DNA from 2 places in the Mesorhizobium sp. P2_D6 genome. Region 1 is predicted to be linked to the other one. Evidence: predicted binding sites of a transcription regulator. Region 1 holds the regulator's gene; the other holds the start of a gene.
The links. Region 1 encodes LexA, which represses DNA repair genes until DNA is damaged. Its sites were predicted from a motif close to TGTTCNNNNTGTGTTCNG; they were not measured.
Positions count from the first base shown of each region.

Region 2: a site for LexA is predicted at 3,323-3,340, ahead of AC1D1L_RS14625 (PA0069 family radical SAM protein). Genes of this name have one in related genera too.

Region 1 is NZ_JBFUEG010000003.1:128,183-135,873, forward strand. It holds gene trpC (indole-3-glycerol phosphate synthase TrpC) at 1-699, shown strand, start outside; gene moaC (cyclic pyranopterin monophosphate synthase MoaC) at 702-1,184, shown strand; gene AC1D1L_RS06980 (molybdopterin molybdotransferase MoeA) at 1,185-2,390, shown strand; gene lexA (transcriptional repressor LexA) at 2,508-3,260, shown strand; gene AC1D1L_RS06990 (ComEC/Rec2 family competence protein) at 3,267-5,702, opposite strand; gene gltX (glutamate--tRNA ligase) at 5,827-7,251, shown strand; gene gltA (citrate synthase) at 7,433-7,691, shown strand, end outside.
Region 2 is NZ_JBFUEG010000006.1:60,349-68,039, forward strand. It holds gene AC1D1L_RS14610 (F0F1 ATP synthase subunit B) at 1-449, shown strand, start outside; gene AC1D1L_RS14615 (F0F1 ATP synthase subunit B) at 460-951, shown strand; gene AC1D1L_RS14620 (ribonuclease HII) at 1,245-1,940, opposite strand; gene AC1D1L_RS14625 (PA0069 family radical SAM protein) at 2,094-3,248, opposite strand; gene AC1D1L_RS14630 (glycosyltransferase) at 3,399-3,902, shown strand; gene AC1D1L_RS14635 (hypothetical protein) at 4,112-5,086, shown strand; gene AC1D1L_RS14640 (GFA family protein) at 5,076-5,504, opposite strand; gene moaB (molybdenum cofactor biosynthesis protein B) at 5,633-6,187, opposite strand; gene AC1D1L_RS14650 (4-(cytidine 5'-diphospho)-2-C-methyl-D-erythritol kinase) at 6,174-7,067, opposite strand; gene AC1D1L_RS14655 (hypothetical protein) at 7,094-7,279, opposite strand; gene AC1D1L_RS14660 (S49 family peptidase) at 7,352-7,691, opposite strand, start outside.

The sequences.
Region 1 (7,691 bases):
CGCGGCTTTCTCAGGGCGCTCGAGGCGAAGCGTAGGTCGGGCAACTTTGCCCTGATCGCCGAAATCAAGAAGGCGAGCCCTTCCAAAGGGTTGATCCGCGCCGATTTCGACCCGCCGGCGCTGGCGCAAGCCTATCAGAAAGGCGGCGCTGCCTGTCTTTCGGTGCTGACCGATGCGCCGTCCTTCCAGGGCGCGCCGGAATTTCTCACCAACGCGCGCAAGGCGGTGTCGCTGCCGGCGCTGCGCAAGGATTTCCTGTTCGATCCCTACCAGGTCTACGAGGCACGCGCCTGGGGCGCCGACGCCATCTTGATCATCATGGCCAGCGTCGATGATGCGCTGGCAAGCGAACTGGAAGCGACCGCATTCGAACTCGGCATGGATGCGCTGATCGAGGTGCATGACGAGGCCGAGACGCAGCGCGCGGTAAAACTGTCATCGCAGCTGATCGGCATCAACAACCGCAACCTCAGGACATTCGAGACCAGTCTCGAAACTTCGGAGCGTCTGGCGTCGATGGTGCCGGGAGGCCGCTTGTTGGTCAGCGAGAGCGGCATTTTCAGCCACGACGACTGCCTCAGGATGCAAAAGACCGGCATCGAAACCTTCCTCGTCGGCGAAAGCCTGATGCGGCAAGAGGATGTCGCGGCGGCAACGCGCCTGCTTTTGACAGGCAAGGCGACGGCAGAGGCCATCTGACGATGACAGCCGCCCTCACCCATCTCGGCGCCAAGGGCGAGGCCAACATGGTCGATGTCGGCGACAAGGAGGAGACGACGCGCACGGCAATCGCGGAGGGCTTTGTCTCGATGCGGCCTGAAACCCTGAAGATGATCCTCGATGGCGACGCCAAGAAGGGCGATGTGCTGGGCACAGCGCGCATCGCCGGCATCATGGCGGCCAAGAAGACGCATGAGCTGATCCCGCTCTGCCATCCGCTGCTGTTGACCAAGGTGTCGGTCGACATCGAGCCGGACCCCGCTTTGCCCGGCCTCAGGGTCACCGCGCTCGCCCGCGTCACCGGCAAGACCGGGGTCGAGATGGAGGCGCTGACCGCGGCATCCGTGGCCTGCCTGACCATATACGACATGGCCAAGGCGGCCGACCGCGCCATGGTGATTTCCGGCATAAGGCTGGTGGAAAAGACCGGCGGCAAGTCCGGCGACTACAAGGCGGGTTCGTAAATGGCGCTGGTTCCGGTCGCCGAGGCGCTTCAACGCCTCCTCGACGGCGCTGCGGCGCTACCGGGTGAAAGCATCGCGCTGGCCGATGCGGCCGGCCGGGTGCTGGCGGAGCCTGTCGTGGCGCTACGCACCCAGCCGCCCTTCAACGCCTCAGCCATGGACGGCTATGCCGCGCGGGCGCAGGATGTGGCATCCGCCCCGACGCGGCTTTCGGTGATCGGCATGGCGCCGGCCGGCCGCGGCTTTGCCGGCTCAGTCGGCAGGGCGGAGGCTGTCCGCATTTTTACCGGCGCGCCGCTGCCCGAAGGTGCCGACACGATCGTCATCCAGGAGAATGTCCGCGACCTTGGCAATGGCCATATCGAGGTCACCGAGCCGACCGCAAAAGACTGTAATATCCGCCGTCGTGGATTGGATTTCTCGCAAGGCGACCTGCTCCTGCAACAAGGTCGCGTGCTCGATCCGGCCGCATTGTCGCTTGCGGCGTCGGCCAATCATCCACTGCTCAACGTCGTGCGCCGGCCGCTGGTCGCCATCATCGCCACCGGCGACGAGTTGCTGCCGCCGGGGCGTGACCCCGGTCCGGATCAGATCATCTCCTCCAACGCTTACGGCGTCGCGGCCGCCGCGCAGTCTGTCGGCGCCGAAGCGCTTGATCTCGGCATCGCGGCAGATCGCAAGGCCGACATAGCGGCGCTGGTGCGCAAGGCGGTCGCGGCAAAGGCCGACGTCATCGTCACGCTCGGCGGCGCCTCGGTTGGCGACCACGACCTCGTGCACGACGTGCTGACCGGCGAAGGCATGAAGCTCGATTTCTGGAAGCTCGCCATGCGCCCGGGCAAGCCGCTGATGTTCGGGCGTCTCGGCGACATCAGGTGCATCGGCCTGCCCGGCAATCCCGTGGCGAGCCTGGTCTGTTCGCAGCTGTTCTTGAAGCCGCTTTTGGCGCAGCTCGGCGGCCGCACGTACCGGCAGGACATCCGCCCGGCGCAGCTTGGCGCCGCGATGGCGGCCAATGATCTGAGGCAAGACTATGTGCGCGCCGTGGTGAGCGAAGAAACCGGCGCACGGGTGGCGACGCCGTTCGGCATCCAGGATTCCTCGATGCTGAGAATGCTGGCCGACGCCAACGGCTTGATCGTGCGCGAGCCCTTCGCTCCGGCCGCCGCCGCGGGTGCCGCCTGCAGCGTCCTGATGTTACGCTGAACAAAACGTCAACACATTCATTAAACTTTAAAAGGTTGCGGAACACAACTGGAACAGATAGTGTTTGTTCTGGGTTTGTTTTTTCCGATTCTGGTTTCAGAACCCGTGGGGGCCGCGATGCTGACGCGTAAACAACATGAACTTCTGATGTTCATCCATGAACGCCTGAAGGAGAGCGGAATCCCGCCGTCTTTCGACGAGATGAAGGAGGCGCTCGACCTCGCGTCCAAGTCCGGCATTCACCGCCTGATCACGGCGCTTGAGGAGCGTGGCTTCATTCGCCGGTTGCCGAACCGGGCGCGCGCGCTCGAGGTGCTGCGGCTGCCCGACTCGATCGCACCCGGCCTCAATGCGGCGAAGAAGTTTTCGCCAAGCATCATCCAGGGCAGTCTCGGCCAAGGCGGTCAGGGCCAAGGCGGTCTCGGCCGCCAGATCAAGCCGGCCTCCTCGTCTCGTTCGATGTCGGCCGGCAATGACGACGCCGTTTCCGCGGTGTCGATCCCGGTGATGGGCCGCATCGCCGCCGGTGTGCCGATCGACGCAATCCAGCACCAGACGCATTCGATCTCGGTGCCGCCGGACATGATCATGGGCGGCGAACACTATGCGCTCGAGGTCAAGGGTGACTCGATGATCGAGGCCGGCATTTTCGACGGCGATACGGTGATCATCCGCAATGCCGATACGGCGAGCCCCGGCGAGATCGTGGTGGCGCTGGTCGATGAAGAGGAAGCGACGTTGAAGCGCTTCCGCCGCAAGGGCGCCTCGATCGCGCTGGAAGCCGCCAACCCGGCCTACGAAACCCGCATCTTCGGGCCGGACAGGGTCAAGGTGCAGGGCAAGCTGGTCGGCCTGATCCGGCGCTACTGAGCCGGCTTACTTTTCGAGCCGCTTGTAAGGCGGCAGACCGCGTGCTTCGCGTGAGAAGCGGCGTTGCTCGTGCCAGGGACGATAGGGCTTGTCGACGGCGAAACGGATCATTGGCGCTGTCGCGGCCGATTGTGGGTCGAAGAAGACGGCGGCACTGCCATCGCGGGCAAGTTGCTTCTTGGTCACGACCAGCACCAGCGGGTCGCGGCACGGATTGTAGGCGGTGGCGTCGTCGATGACGATCAGGCTCGCGAAAGCGCAGGCTGGCCGCGCTGTGTTGCGGTCTTTTGCCAGCGCGATGATGGCTCCGGCCGGATGCCGGGCAATGCAGAGATTGCCTGTGCAATAGAAGGGCGAGCCTGGCGGCAGGTCGAGCGGGTCTAGATCGAACCGCGTGTCCGTTGCCTCGAAAATCTCAGGCGGGATAATGGTTTCGGCTCTCAATGCCCGTTTCCAATTATCGGTGGTGAATTCGTTCCAGCGTTCCCGGTTGAGCGCGAGTTCGCCGCCGCCGATCGGCAATGCCACCAGATGCGCATCTTCCGAGATAAGCAGATCGGGCGTGCGCACCTGTGGCACAGTCAACAGGCCGGCCAGCGCGAAAGGCACGGCCGCCAGCCTCAGCCACGTGGTGGCCATGGTGGCGATGACGAGGGCGACCGCCACCAGCAGCACCGAGCGGATAGAGATCAGGCCGACGGCATCGACCGGCGAACGTTCGGAAATCCAGGCGGAGATGGCGATCATCGCCGCCAGGCCCTTGCCCATCACATAAAGGAACGGTCCATCGGCGCCGAACGGCATCGCCAGCGCGCTGAGCACGGCGAAGGGCATGACGATCAACGACACAATCGGCATCACGGCCAGATTTGCGAGCAGGCTGAGTGGCGACACGCGCTGGAAATGCCAGATGGCGAATAGCGCGGTGGCACTTCCGGCAATGATCGAGGTCATGGCGAGGCCGCCCATGGCCAGCAGGAATCTTCGCGACAGAAAGCCGACGAACGAGCGCCTTGCGGGCGGCGTTCTCACCTTGTCGGCACGGTAGTCGGCCCAGCCGGCATAGGCGCCGACAAGGGCGGCGGTGGCCGCAAACGACATCTGGAAACTCGGGCCGACAACCTCATGCGGCGACACAAGGATGACGGCGATGGCCGAGATCGCCAGATTGCGCATGGTCAGCGCTGCGCGATCAAACAGCACCGCGACAAGCATGACCGCCAGCATGATGAAGCTGCGCTCGGCGGCAACCACGATGCCTGAAATGACGAGATAGGCGGCGATGGAAACAAGTGCCGCTGCGGCGGCATATTTCTTGACAGGCCGGCGCGAGGAGAAATCGGGAAACAGCGCGAAGGCGCCGCGCAACAATGCCATGATGGTGCCGGCGACCAGCGCCATGTGCAGGCCGGAAATGGAGATGATGTGGTAGATGCCAGTGCGCCGCATAGCCTCGTTGACCTCGTCCGGAATGCCGGCGCGCACGCCGACTATGAGCGCCGCGGCAATCTCGCCTTCGGCGCCGCCGATTTTGCCCCTGATATGGTCGGCAATGTTTTCGCGCGCATTCTCGATTGCCGAAGAGAGCCGTGCGGTCAGCGGCGGCGGGCCCTGCGAAGCAATGGTTTTCGGATTGCCGAGAAAGAAGCCGCTGCCGCCGATACCGGCGAAATAGCTGTCGAAGGAGAAATCGTAGCTCTCCGGTCGCACCGGACCCGTCGGCGGCAACAGCCTGGCATAGCCGGCGATGAGGGAGCCGGCGGTCATATCGGCCGGAATCCCACGCGCCGAGAGCCTGACCCGCTCCGGCGCGTAGCGCAGCTTGGGGTGAGCGGTGGAAATAATGTCGAGCGTCAGCCTGACGCGGCCGTTTTCCATCTCCTCAAGGCTGACGACGCGTCCGGTCAGCCGTGTCTGGATCTCGGAGCCCAGCATTTGCGTTCCGGCGCGCCAGGTCTCGACCTTGGCGGCGACGACGCCGAGCGCGCACAGCATCGCGGCCACGCAGAGCAGATGCGTCTTCGGCCAGGACCGCGCGACGGCTGCGCAACAGGCCATGAGCAGCACAATCGCGATTGGTTGGGCAAAGCCCGGCTCGCTGGCCAGCGAGAAATAAATGATGACGCCGGCCGCCAGGAAAACCGGCACAAGCAGGAAGGCGACGCCGCGGTCGAGTTCGGTGCCGGCGGCCACGGCAAGGCTGCGACGGATTGCTGGCCATGTCGAACGGCGCAGCAGCCTACGCAAACGGATGGCGGATCCGGGCACAGCGACCGGCACCGACGCAGTGTCATTCGGAGACAAAGGCCGGAGGCCAGGTCGCGTCTCGGGCAGCGCGACGGGCATCGGCTCGGCGTTGGGACTATCGGCAAACAAGGAGCGTTCGTTGACGCTTGTCGCAGCGCCCTCGCCTTGATCCTCGCCCCGGCCACGTCCAGCCATCGGGTCTGCCCCTTGCGCCCCAGACCCCCTATGCTACATGAACGCGCAAAGCGCGAAAGTCCGCGCGATCACGCCCCCCGTTTTCTAGCCTTGCCCGAGAATTGCAATGTCCAACAAAATTGCCATGTCCAACAGGGTGGTCACCCGTTTTGCCCCCTCGCCCACCGGCTACCTGCATATCGGTGGCGCGCGCACGGCGCTGTTCAACTGGCTGTATGCCAAGCACACCGACGGCACGATGCTGCTGCGCATCGAGGACACCGACCGCGAGCGTTCCACGGAAGCGGCAACCCAGGCCATTCTCGATGGGCTTACCTGGCTCGGCCTGTCCTGGGATGGCGGGGCCGTCTCGCAGTTCGAGCGTGCGCCGCGCCACCGCGAGGTGGCCGAGGAGTTGGTGCGCCTGGGCAAGGCCTATTACGCCTACGAAACACCGGCTGAGCTTGAGGCGATGCGCGAGGCGGCGCGCGCCAAGAGCCTGCCGCCGCGCTATAATGGTGCGTGGCGCGACCGCGACCCCTCCGAGGCGCCCGCCGGAGTCAAAGGCGCCATCCGCATCAAGGCGCCGACCGAGGGCGAGACCGTGGTGCATGACCGCGTGCAGGGCGAGGTGCGCTTCCCCAACAAGGATCTCGACGATTTCATTATCCTGCGCTCGGATGGTGTCCCGACCTACATGCATGCCGTCGTCGTCGACGACCACGACATGGGCGTCACCCACATCATTCGTGGCGACGACCATCTGACCAACGCCGCGCGCCAGACGGTGATCTACAACGCCATGGGCTGGGAGGTGCCGTCCATGTCGCACATCCCGCTGATCCATGGCGCCGACGGCGCCAAGCTGTCGAAGCGGCATGGCGCGCTCGGCGTCGAGGCCTACCGCGCCATGGGTTATCTGCCCGAGGCGCTGCTCAATTATCTCGCCCGCCTCGGCTGGAGCCATGGCGACGACGAGGTGATGTCGATCAAGGACATGATCTCATGGTTCGACATCGGCGACGTCAACAAGGGTGCGGCGCGCTTCGACTTCGCCAAGCTCGACGCGCTTAACGGCGTGCATATGCGCAAAATGGATGATCAGGCACTTCTCGACATCTTCGTCGCCACTCTTCCCTATCTCGAAGGCGGTCCGGCGCTGGCCGCCCGCCTCGACGACACCAGGAAGGCGCAGCTGCTGGCCGCCCTGCCCGGCCTGAAGGAGCGCGCCAAGACACTGGTCGAGCTTGCCGACGGCGCCGGCTTCCTGTTCGTCGAGCGGCCGCTGCCGATCGACGAGAAGGCGGCAGCCCTGCTCAATGCCGACGCGCGGGCGATCCTGCGTGGCGCACACGCGGCTTTGCAGACGGTTTCGGGCGAATGGACGGCCGCTGCTGCGGAAGCCGCGGTGCGCGAGTTCGCGGCGGCCGGCGGCCACAAGCTTGGCGCCGTGGCCCAACCGCTGAGGGCAGCCCTTACCGGGCGCAGCACCTCGCCCGGCGTTTTCGACGTGCTTGCCGTGCTCGGCCGCGACGAAAGCCTGGCGCGGATTGCGGATCAAATCGATTAGGAGCGAACTGGCCCAAGAAGATTGGCATTGAAAGGCGCGTTTCGCAGTGCAACATTAGGCCCTGGCCCAATCTGGCACGCACCTCCCAAAATGCGGTGGCGAGTTCGCGCATTCCGGTGATTTCGACGTGTCGTTAGCAGGAATTGCCTTGCCGGCATGAGGAACATGAAGGAGTTTGAGAATGAGCGAAGCTGCGACAAAACTGGAAACCGGCAGCAAGACGACGCACCCGTCGACTGCCACGCTCGAACTGGCCGGCAAGACGCACGAATTCAAGGTGCGAAGCGGCTCGGTCGGGCCTGACGTCATCGACATCGGTGCGCTCTACAACACCACCGGCGCCTTTACCTACGACCCTGGCTTCACCTCGACGGCGAGCTGCGAGTCGGCGATCACCTTCATCGACGGCGATGCCGGCATCCTGCTGCACCGCGGCTATC
Region 2 (7,691 bases), on a different contig from region 1:
AGCTTCTGTGGCTGGCGATCACGTTTGGGCTGTTCTACCTGTTCTTGAAGAAGGTGGTGATGCCGCGCCTCGGCGGCATCCTCGACGTGCGCAGCGATCGCATCACCCAGGACCTCGACCAGGCCGCCAGGCTGAAGGGCGAGGCTGACGCCGCCGTTGCCGCCTACGAGCAGGAATTGACGGAAGCCAAGGCCAAGGCCAACGCGATCGGCCAGCAGGCCAACGACGCGGCCAAGGCCGAAGCCGAAGCTGCCCGCAAGAAGGTCGAGGCCGCGCTCGACAAGAAGCTCGGCGAGGCCGAGGCCAGCATTGCTTCCATCAAGGCCAACGCCATGAAGGAAGTCGGCACGATCGCCGAGGACACCGCTTCGGCCATCGTAGAAGCGCTTGTCGGCGGCAAGACCGGCAAGGCCGAGATCGCGGCGGCCGTCAAATCCGTGGCCCGCTGAGGAGCACATCATGGACGCCACATCGCTCGCGACGCTCTGGGCCACCGTCGCCCTTATCATTTTCCTCGGCATCGCCGTCTACATCAAGGTACCGGGGCTGATGGCCAAGGCGCTCGACGCCCGTGCCGCCAAGATCAGCAACGAGCTTGATGAAGCCCGCAAGCTGCGCGAAGAGGCCCAGCAGCTGCTCGGCCAGTACCAGAAGAAGCGCAAGGAAGCCGAGCAGGAGGCCGCGGCAATCGTCGCCGCCGCCAAGCGCGAGGCAGACATGCTTGCCGCCGAAGCGCACAAGAAGACCGAGGACTATGTTGTCAGGCGCACCGCGCTTGCCGAGCAAAAGATCGGCCAGGCCGAGCGCGAGGCAGTCGCCGAGGTGCGCGCCAGCGCCGTCGACATCGCCGTCGAGGCAGCCCGCACGCTGCTTGCGGCCAAGGTCGATGCCAAGGCCGGCGCCGACCTGTTCAAGTCCGCGCTGCAGGACGTGAAGGCCAAGCTGAACTGAGTGGGTTTGAAGCCGCAAGCATGAAGCCGCCCGGGCAACCTGGCGGCTTTTTTGTTGAGCGCGGATAATCTCCCCCCTCGAGGGGGAGATGTCGCCGAAGGCGACAGAGGGGGTCGGTTCGACCGGGCGCGACGCTCTTTCTGCGGCCAAGAAAGGTCAGCGCTTCATGCGCGGCGACCCCTCTGGCCTACCGGACGTTCGTCGCTCGGAAAGCCAAGCAATGGCTTTCCGTCCGCTTCGCGGACCGCTCCTCAACCCCCACAAGGGGGGAGATCAGCAGTGCCGCCGCCGGCTCACTCCAACCCGGCAAAACCCTCTTCTTCCGCCACCTCAACCCCGCCCAGCCTGAACGGCGCGAACGACGCCCGGTGCAGCCTTGCCACCGGCCCATGCGCTTCGATCGCCGTCCGATGCCGGACCGTGGCGTAACCCATATGGACTTCGAACCCGTAGCGCTCGTGGTGGCTGCCGCAACCGCACATCATGCGGTCGCGCATCACCTTGGCGACGATCGAGGCGGCGGCGATCGACTGCGAGCGCTGGTCGCCCTTGATCAGCGCGCGCCCCTCGCAAATGAGACCCGGCGGTACGTCGCGGCCGTCGGCCAGCGCCAGCTTCGCCTGTATCGGCAGGCCGGCGAGGGCACGGCGCATCGCCTCCAGGCTCGCCTTGAGGATGTTGCTGCCGTCGATGCCTTCGGCGCTCACCGAGGCCATCGACACGCCGAGCGCGGAGCCGAGGATTTTCAGGAACAGCGCCTCGCGCTGCAAATGGTTGAGCCGCTTGGAATCGTCGAGGCCGTCGGGAATGTTGGCGGGATCGAGGATCACGGCTGCCGCAACCACCGGCCCGGCGAGCGGACCGCGGCCGGCTTCATCCATGCCTGCGACAGGCCACAGACCTTCGGCCATCGCCTTCGTCTCGAAGGAGAAGTCGGGCTTCTCGACGATTTCGAAAAGAAGCGGAGAATCGGAACGCGCGCGAGCCATGTTGCGGCGAGGTTCGCATCGGCTCCGATTCTCCGCAAGTCCCTCCAGGGTCGAGTGGGGCAAGACCGGGAGGGCACCGTCTGCAGGCCGGGGGACAGGCCGGACGGGATTTCTTCGCCTGCCCAGCCAACGATGGCGGGGCAGGGATGGTCTTCACAGCAGCATCAGCTGCTCGGTCGCATTGGCGGCGGCGACGAACTGGTCGGTCCTGAGCGTCCGCCGCTCGGCATTGAGGCCGAGCCGCTTGGCAGTAATCTCGAAACGTCGGCCGATCTGCCAGGCATAGGGTCCGGCGCCTTTCATGCGCTTGCCCCACTCCGAATCGTAATCCTTGCCGTCGCGCATCGAACGGATCAGCGACATCACGTGCCGGTAGCGGTCGGGATAGTGGCGCAGCAGCCAGTCCTTGAAGATCGGCGCCACTTCCAGCGGCAGGCGCAAGATGACATAGCCGGCTTCACGGGCGCCGGCAGCACGAGCCGAATCGAGGATGCGCTCCATCTCCTGATCGGTCAGGCCGGGGATGATCGGCGCCACCATGACCGAGGCCGGAATGCCTGCATCCGAAAGCTGCCTTATCGCCTCCAGCCGCTTGGTCGGCGTTGACGCGCGCGGCTCCATGGTGCGCGCCAGCATGCGGTCCATCGTCGTCACCGACAGCGCCACCTTGGCAAGCCCGCGTTCGGCCATCCGCGACAATATGTCGATGTCGCGCGTCACCAAGGCGGACTTGGTGACGATGCCGACCGGATGGCCGCGCGCCTCCAGCACTTCGAGGATCTCGCGCATGATCCGGTATTGCTTCTCGATCGGCTGGTAGGGATCGGTGTTGGTGCCGATGGCGATGGTGCGCGGCTGGTAGCCGTCCTTCGACAGTTCCTTGTCGAGCAGCCGCGCCGCATCCGGCTTGGCAAACAGCTTCGATTCGAAATCCAGCCCCGGCGACAGGCCCATGAAGGAATGGGTCGGCCGCGCGAAACAATAGACGCAGCCATGCTCACAGCCGCGATAGGGATTGATCGAACGGTCGAAGGAGATGTCGGGCGATTCGTTGCGGGTGATGATGGTGCGCGGCTTCTCGACCTGCACCTCGGTCTTGAACGGCGGCAGTTCCTCCAGCGAATTCCAGCCATCGTCGAACACATGCCGGCTGACGGGCTCGAAGCGACCGGATGGATTGATGCCGGCCGAACGGCCGCGGTTGCGGTCCGGACGGACGCGCATGCCGCTCTGTTCGATCATCGCATTGGCCATTTCGGCTCTTCCTGCCCCGAAGGCTGCAATGTCCGCACGCACGATATGTTCCATTTTCGCCCTCTCCCAGGGACTGTCGGCTGGCTGTCGATTCGGTCTGTTCATGAAAATAATCCTATTTTGCCGACGAGAACAAAGCAAGAACTTTTTTGTTGTGCAATGCAAAACTGGCGCTGCGCCAGGCTTTCCGCTATTCGGCTAAATATGCTCAGCGTTCTTATCGAAACCCGAGATGACGAAGAGGGCCTTGCCCGCACGCTCGCCTCGCTGATCGGCGGCGCGGTCGAGGGCGTGGTGCGCGATGTCATCGTGTGCGACACCGGCTCGACCGACCAGACGCATCGTGTCGCCGATCACGCCGGCTGCCATTTCGTCGCCGGCGGCATTGCCGCCGGGATCCGGCAGGCGAAAGGCGACTGGCTGCTGTTTCTGGAACCTGGCGCGCGGCTTTCGGAAGGCTGGATCGATGACGTTGTCGCCCACACGGCGCGGCAAACCATGCCGGCGCGCTTTTCCCGTTCGCGCGGCAGCCGCGCACCGTTCCTGGCGCGGGTGCTCCGGGGAAACCGGGCGCTGGCCGAAGGGCTGGTCATCAGCAAGCGCCAAGCTTCGTCCCTGGCTAAAAGCGCCCGTAGCGCCGAGGCCATCGCTCGTGGCCTGGCGACGAAGAGGCTCAATGCCGAGATCTGGGTGGCGCCGCCGAAGTAAGGTGCTTTTGCTCGGCCGTTCGCGGGCGCCCGAAGCTTTGCCCGTTCATTAGCTCGCGTGAATTTTGCAGGTGCGTTGTCTGTTGTGCATTGCACAAAATATGACACGGGGGTAGCATTCCCCTCAGTGCGGGACAATTGGGTTTGGGTATTGCCGGAGCGGTGAGCAACCGACGCTGTGTCGGCTGCCGTTCATACCTGAGGACCCCGATGAACCTTTCGACCGCTGACAAATCCGGCGCCGCCAGCCTGGAAGCCATCGCTCGCAATGGCAGCCTGCTCCGCCGCATCGCTGTGCGCATCCCGACCTATCTCAAGGATATGCGCGAGAACCCGGCCTGGCTGCCAATGTTCATGCTTGCCCGCACCATGCCGGCGCGCAAGCTGCACTGGCTGGGCGCCAAAGCCGCGCGCCCGGCGCAGAGTTTTGGAGCTACGATGTTCAAGGACGTCGAGCTCAACTCGATCGTCGAAACGCTGCGCAGCGATGGGTTGTTCTCTGGTCTGGTGCTGCCGCAGGCGATCCATGAGGAGATCGCCAGCTTCGCGCAAAGCACGCCATGCTTCGGCAATTTCGATCGCCGGCTCGAATTCATGCCTGGGGATCATGCCGAGGCAGAGAAGCGTTTCGGCCGTTCCTTGCTCAGCGGCCACTATTTCGAGCGCATCCTCGGCTGCAAGGCGGCGCTCGCCATCCAGAACGATCCGCTTCTGCTCGACATCGCCCAGCACTATCTCGGCGGGCAGGCAAAGCTGATCACCACGCGCGTCTGGTGGAGCTTTCCGACTGGCGAGGCCTCCGATGCCGACAAGAACCTTGCCTCCCTCGGCAAATACCATTTCGATCTCGACGACTGGCGGATGCTGAAATTCTTCTTCTACCTGAAGCCTTGCGATGCCGGCACTGGCCCGCATGTGTACGTCAGGGGCAGTCACAACATGCGCAGCCTCAAGCACCAGCTGACGCTGCTGGTCGGCCATCCGGCGGAAGAGGTGCTCAAGGTCTATGGCGACGATAGCCCGGTCACGCTGACCGGCGAGGCCGGTCTCGGCTTTGTCGAGGATCCGTTCGGCTTCCACATGGGCACCGTGCCGTCACGCACGCCGCGGCTGATGATGGAGGTCGGCTTCGGTGTGTCGCCGCCCTCGCGCCGCCGCTTCCACGGCGAACCGGTCATCCGCTGACCTTGATCTCCACCGGCATCCAGCGCGCCTGCCGTCGGGCGATGCGGCCCTCGCGGCTCTCGGCATCATAGTCCATTGGAACCGGCTCGCGGCTGAACCGCAGTCGGTCGTCCAGCGCATTGACGATGACGATCGCCCTGGGGTTGCCACCATCGGTGGTCACTGCCGCGACATAGACGCCGCAGTCGCGGCAGATGAGATAGTCGGCGGTGCGCAATCCGAACCGGTATCGGTGCAGTCGGGCTTCATCCTCGACGGAGACGATCAATCGTCCCTGCGGGTCAGCGGCAGCGCGCGAGCCATGCCTGACGCAGAACGCGCATTGGCAGGCGCGGATCTCCATGTCGGATGGTTCGATGCCAGTTTCGAATGTCAGGTGGATGGCGCCGCAATGGCAGCCGCCGCGATACGTTCTCATCGGATCATTCCGCCTTGAGTGACTTGGCCGCAGACTACGCCTTAGGCAACTCGCAGGAAATGACCTCTCGAAGGCGTAGCTGCCATTCCGCCTGACAAAGGCAGCGCTGAACGGCTATCCGCCTTGCTTTACGAGCCGGCCTTGCCGCGGCGCAAATGCTCGTCCAGGCGCGGCATGATCTCGACGAAGTTGCAGGGCATGTGGCGGTAGTCGAGCTGCGGCTTCAAGATGCCATCCCAGGCGTCCTTGCAGGCGCCGGGCGAGCCCGGCAGCACGAAGACGAAGGTGGCGTTGACGACGCCGCCGGTCGCCCGGCTCTGGACGGTGGAGGTGCCGATCTTGTCGTAGGAAATGCGATGAAACACTTCGGAAAAGCCGTCCATGCGCTTTTCGAAGATCGGCTCCAGCGCCTCCGGCGTCACGTCGCGGCCGGTGAAGCCGGTGCCGCCGGTGGTGATGACGACATCGATCTCCTTGTCCCGGGACCATGCCAGGACCGTACCGCGGATCTTTTCACGATCGTCGGTGACGATATCGCGGGCTGCCAGCACATGGCCGGCCTCGGCGATGCGGTCGGCCAGAGTCTGGCCGGATTTGTCGTCGGCGAGGCTGCGTGTATCGGAAACCGTCAGCACCGCGATGCGCACCGGGATGAACGGGCGGCTCTCGTCAATTTTGGCCATCGGCCCCCTCCGATGCGATGCTGCGCGTCGCTGCGACAAACCAGTCCGGTTCGCGGCTGCGGATTTCGGCCGCGGCGCGCTTGGCGACATTGCCGGTCTCGAACAGGCCGAAGCATGTCGCGCCGGATCCCGACATGCGCGAGAATCCCGCCCCGGCCCGGTTCAACAGGGAAAGCGCCCTGCCGATGGGCGGCTGTATCGCCTGCGCCGGGGCCTCGAGATCGTTGCGGGTGATCTCCAGCCAGTTGCGCATGCTGTGGAAGTCGAAGCCGCGCGGCAGCGGAGGCAGCCCTTCATTGTCCCGCTTCCCAAGTGCGTTGAACACGTCGGGCGTGGAAACGGCGACGCCGGGATTGACCAGCACCAAGGCGAGTGCGGGAAAATCCGGCACCAGTGACAGCTCGTCGCCGACACCGCGCGCGACAAGCGGTTTTGCGGAAAGACACATCGGCACATCAGCGCCGAGCGTGAGACCAATCCGCACCAGTTCGGCCTCGCCGATGTCGAGTTCCCAGGTCCGGACGAGACCGCGCAGCACCGCCGCGGCGTCACTCGAACCGCCGCCGACGCCGGAGGCGACCGGCAGGTTCTTTTCCAGCCGGATGGCAACCGGCGGCGTGCTCTGCTGGCCTGCCCGGCTGCGCAGCGCCTCGCGCGCCCTCACCACCAGATTGCTGTCGTCTATCGGCACGGAAGTCGCGTAGCGGCCCGCTGCGGAGAACCGATCGCTGTCGGCAGGTTCGATCTCGACCCTGTCGCCGAAGCGGGTGAAAACGACCAGGCTCTCAAGCAGATGATAGCCGTCGGCACGCCTGCCGGTGACATGCAGCGCCAGATTTATCTTGGCGGGTGCCAGCCATGTCCTGGCTGCGGCATCCACAGTGTCGGCTGTTGACGGGATGATGCTCAGTCCTTGGCCAGGCGGTATTCGCCGGTCTTGGGATCCTTGACCAGCGTGCCGTTGGCGCCGTTGGCCGCCTGCTTTTCGGTGCGCCGGACCTTGGCGGTCACGCGCTCGGCCTCGCGGATGAAGGTGCGGTAGCCGAAATAGGCGGCGGCGCCGACAATCGCGAAGAAAATGATCTGCGGCATCTCAAAACTCCTCCCTCGCAAGGCGGCAAGGCAGACTGTCAAGCCTTCATGCTAGACGCTTTCCCTGCTTTTTCAAAGCCCGAAGCGAGCCCACAATGCGCGCTCTTCCGCCGCATCGATCATGCCGCTGGCCGCAGCGGCAGCAATATCGGGCGCCGAAAAGTTCGAGCCGAACAGGCCGATGCGGCCGAACAGGCCGCGCGGGGCCGTGATCAGCCGAAGCTGGGTTTTCGCCCCGAAACGGGTCTTGAGCACGGTTCGCATATCGTTCAACGCATCGACAAGGCCAAGCTCCAGCCCCTTCTTGCCGGTCCAGAACAGGCCGGTGAACAGGTCCGGATCGTCCTTCAGCTTGGAGCCGCGGCGCTCCTTGACCAGGTCGATGAAGGTCTCGTGCACTTCGAGCTGCAGC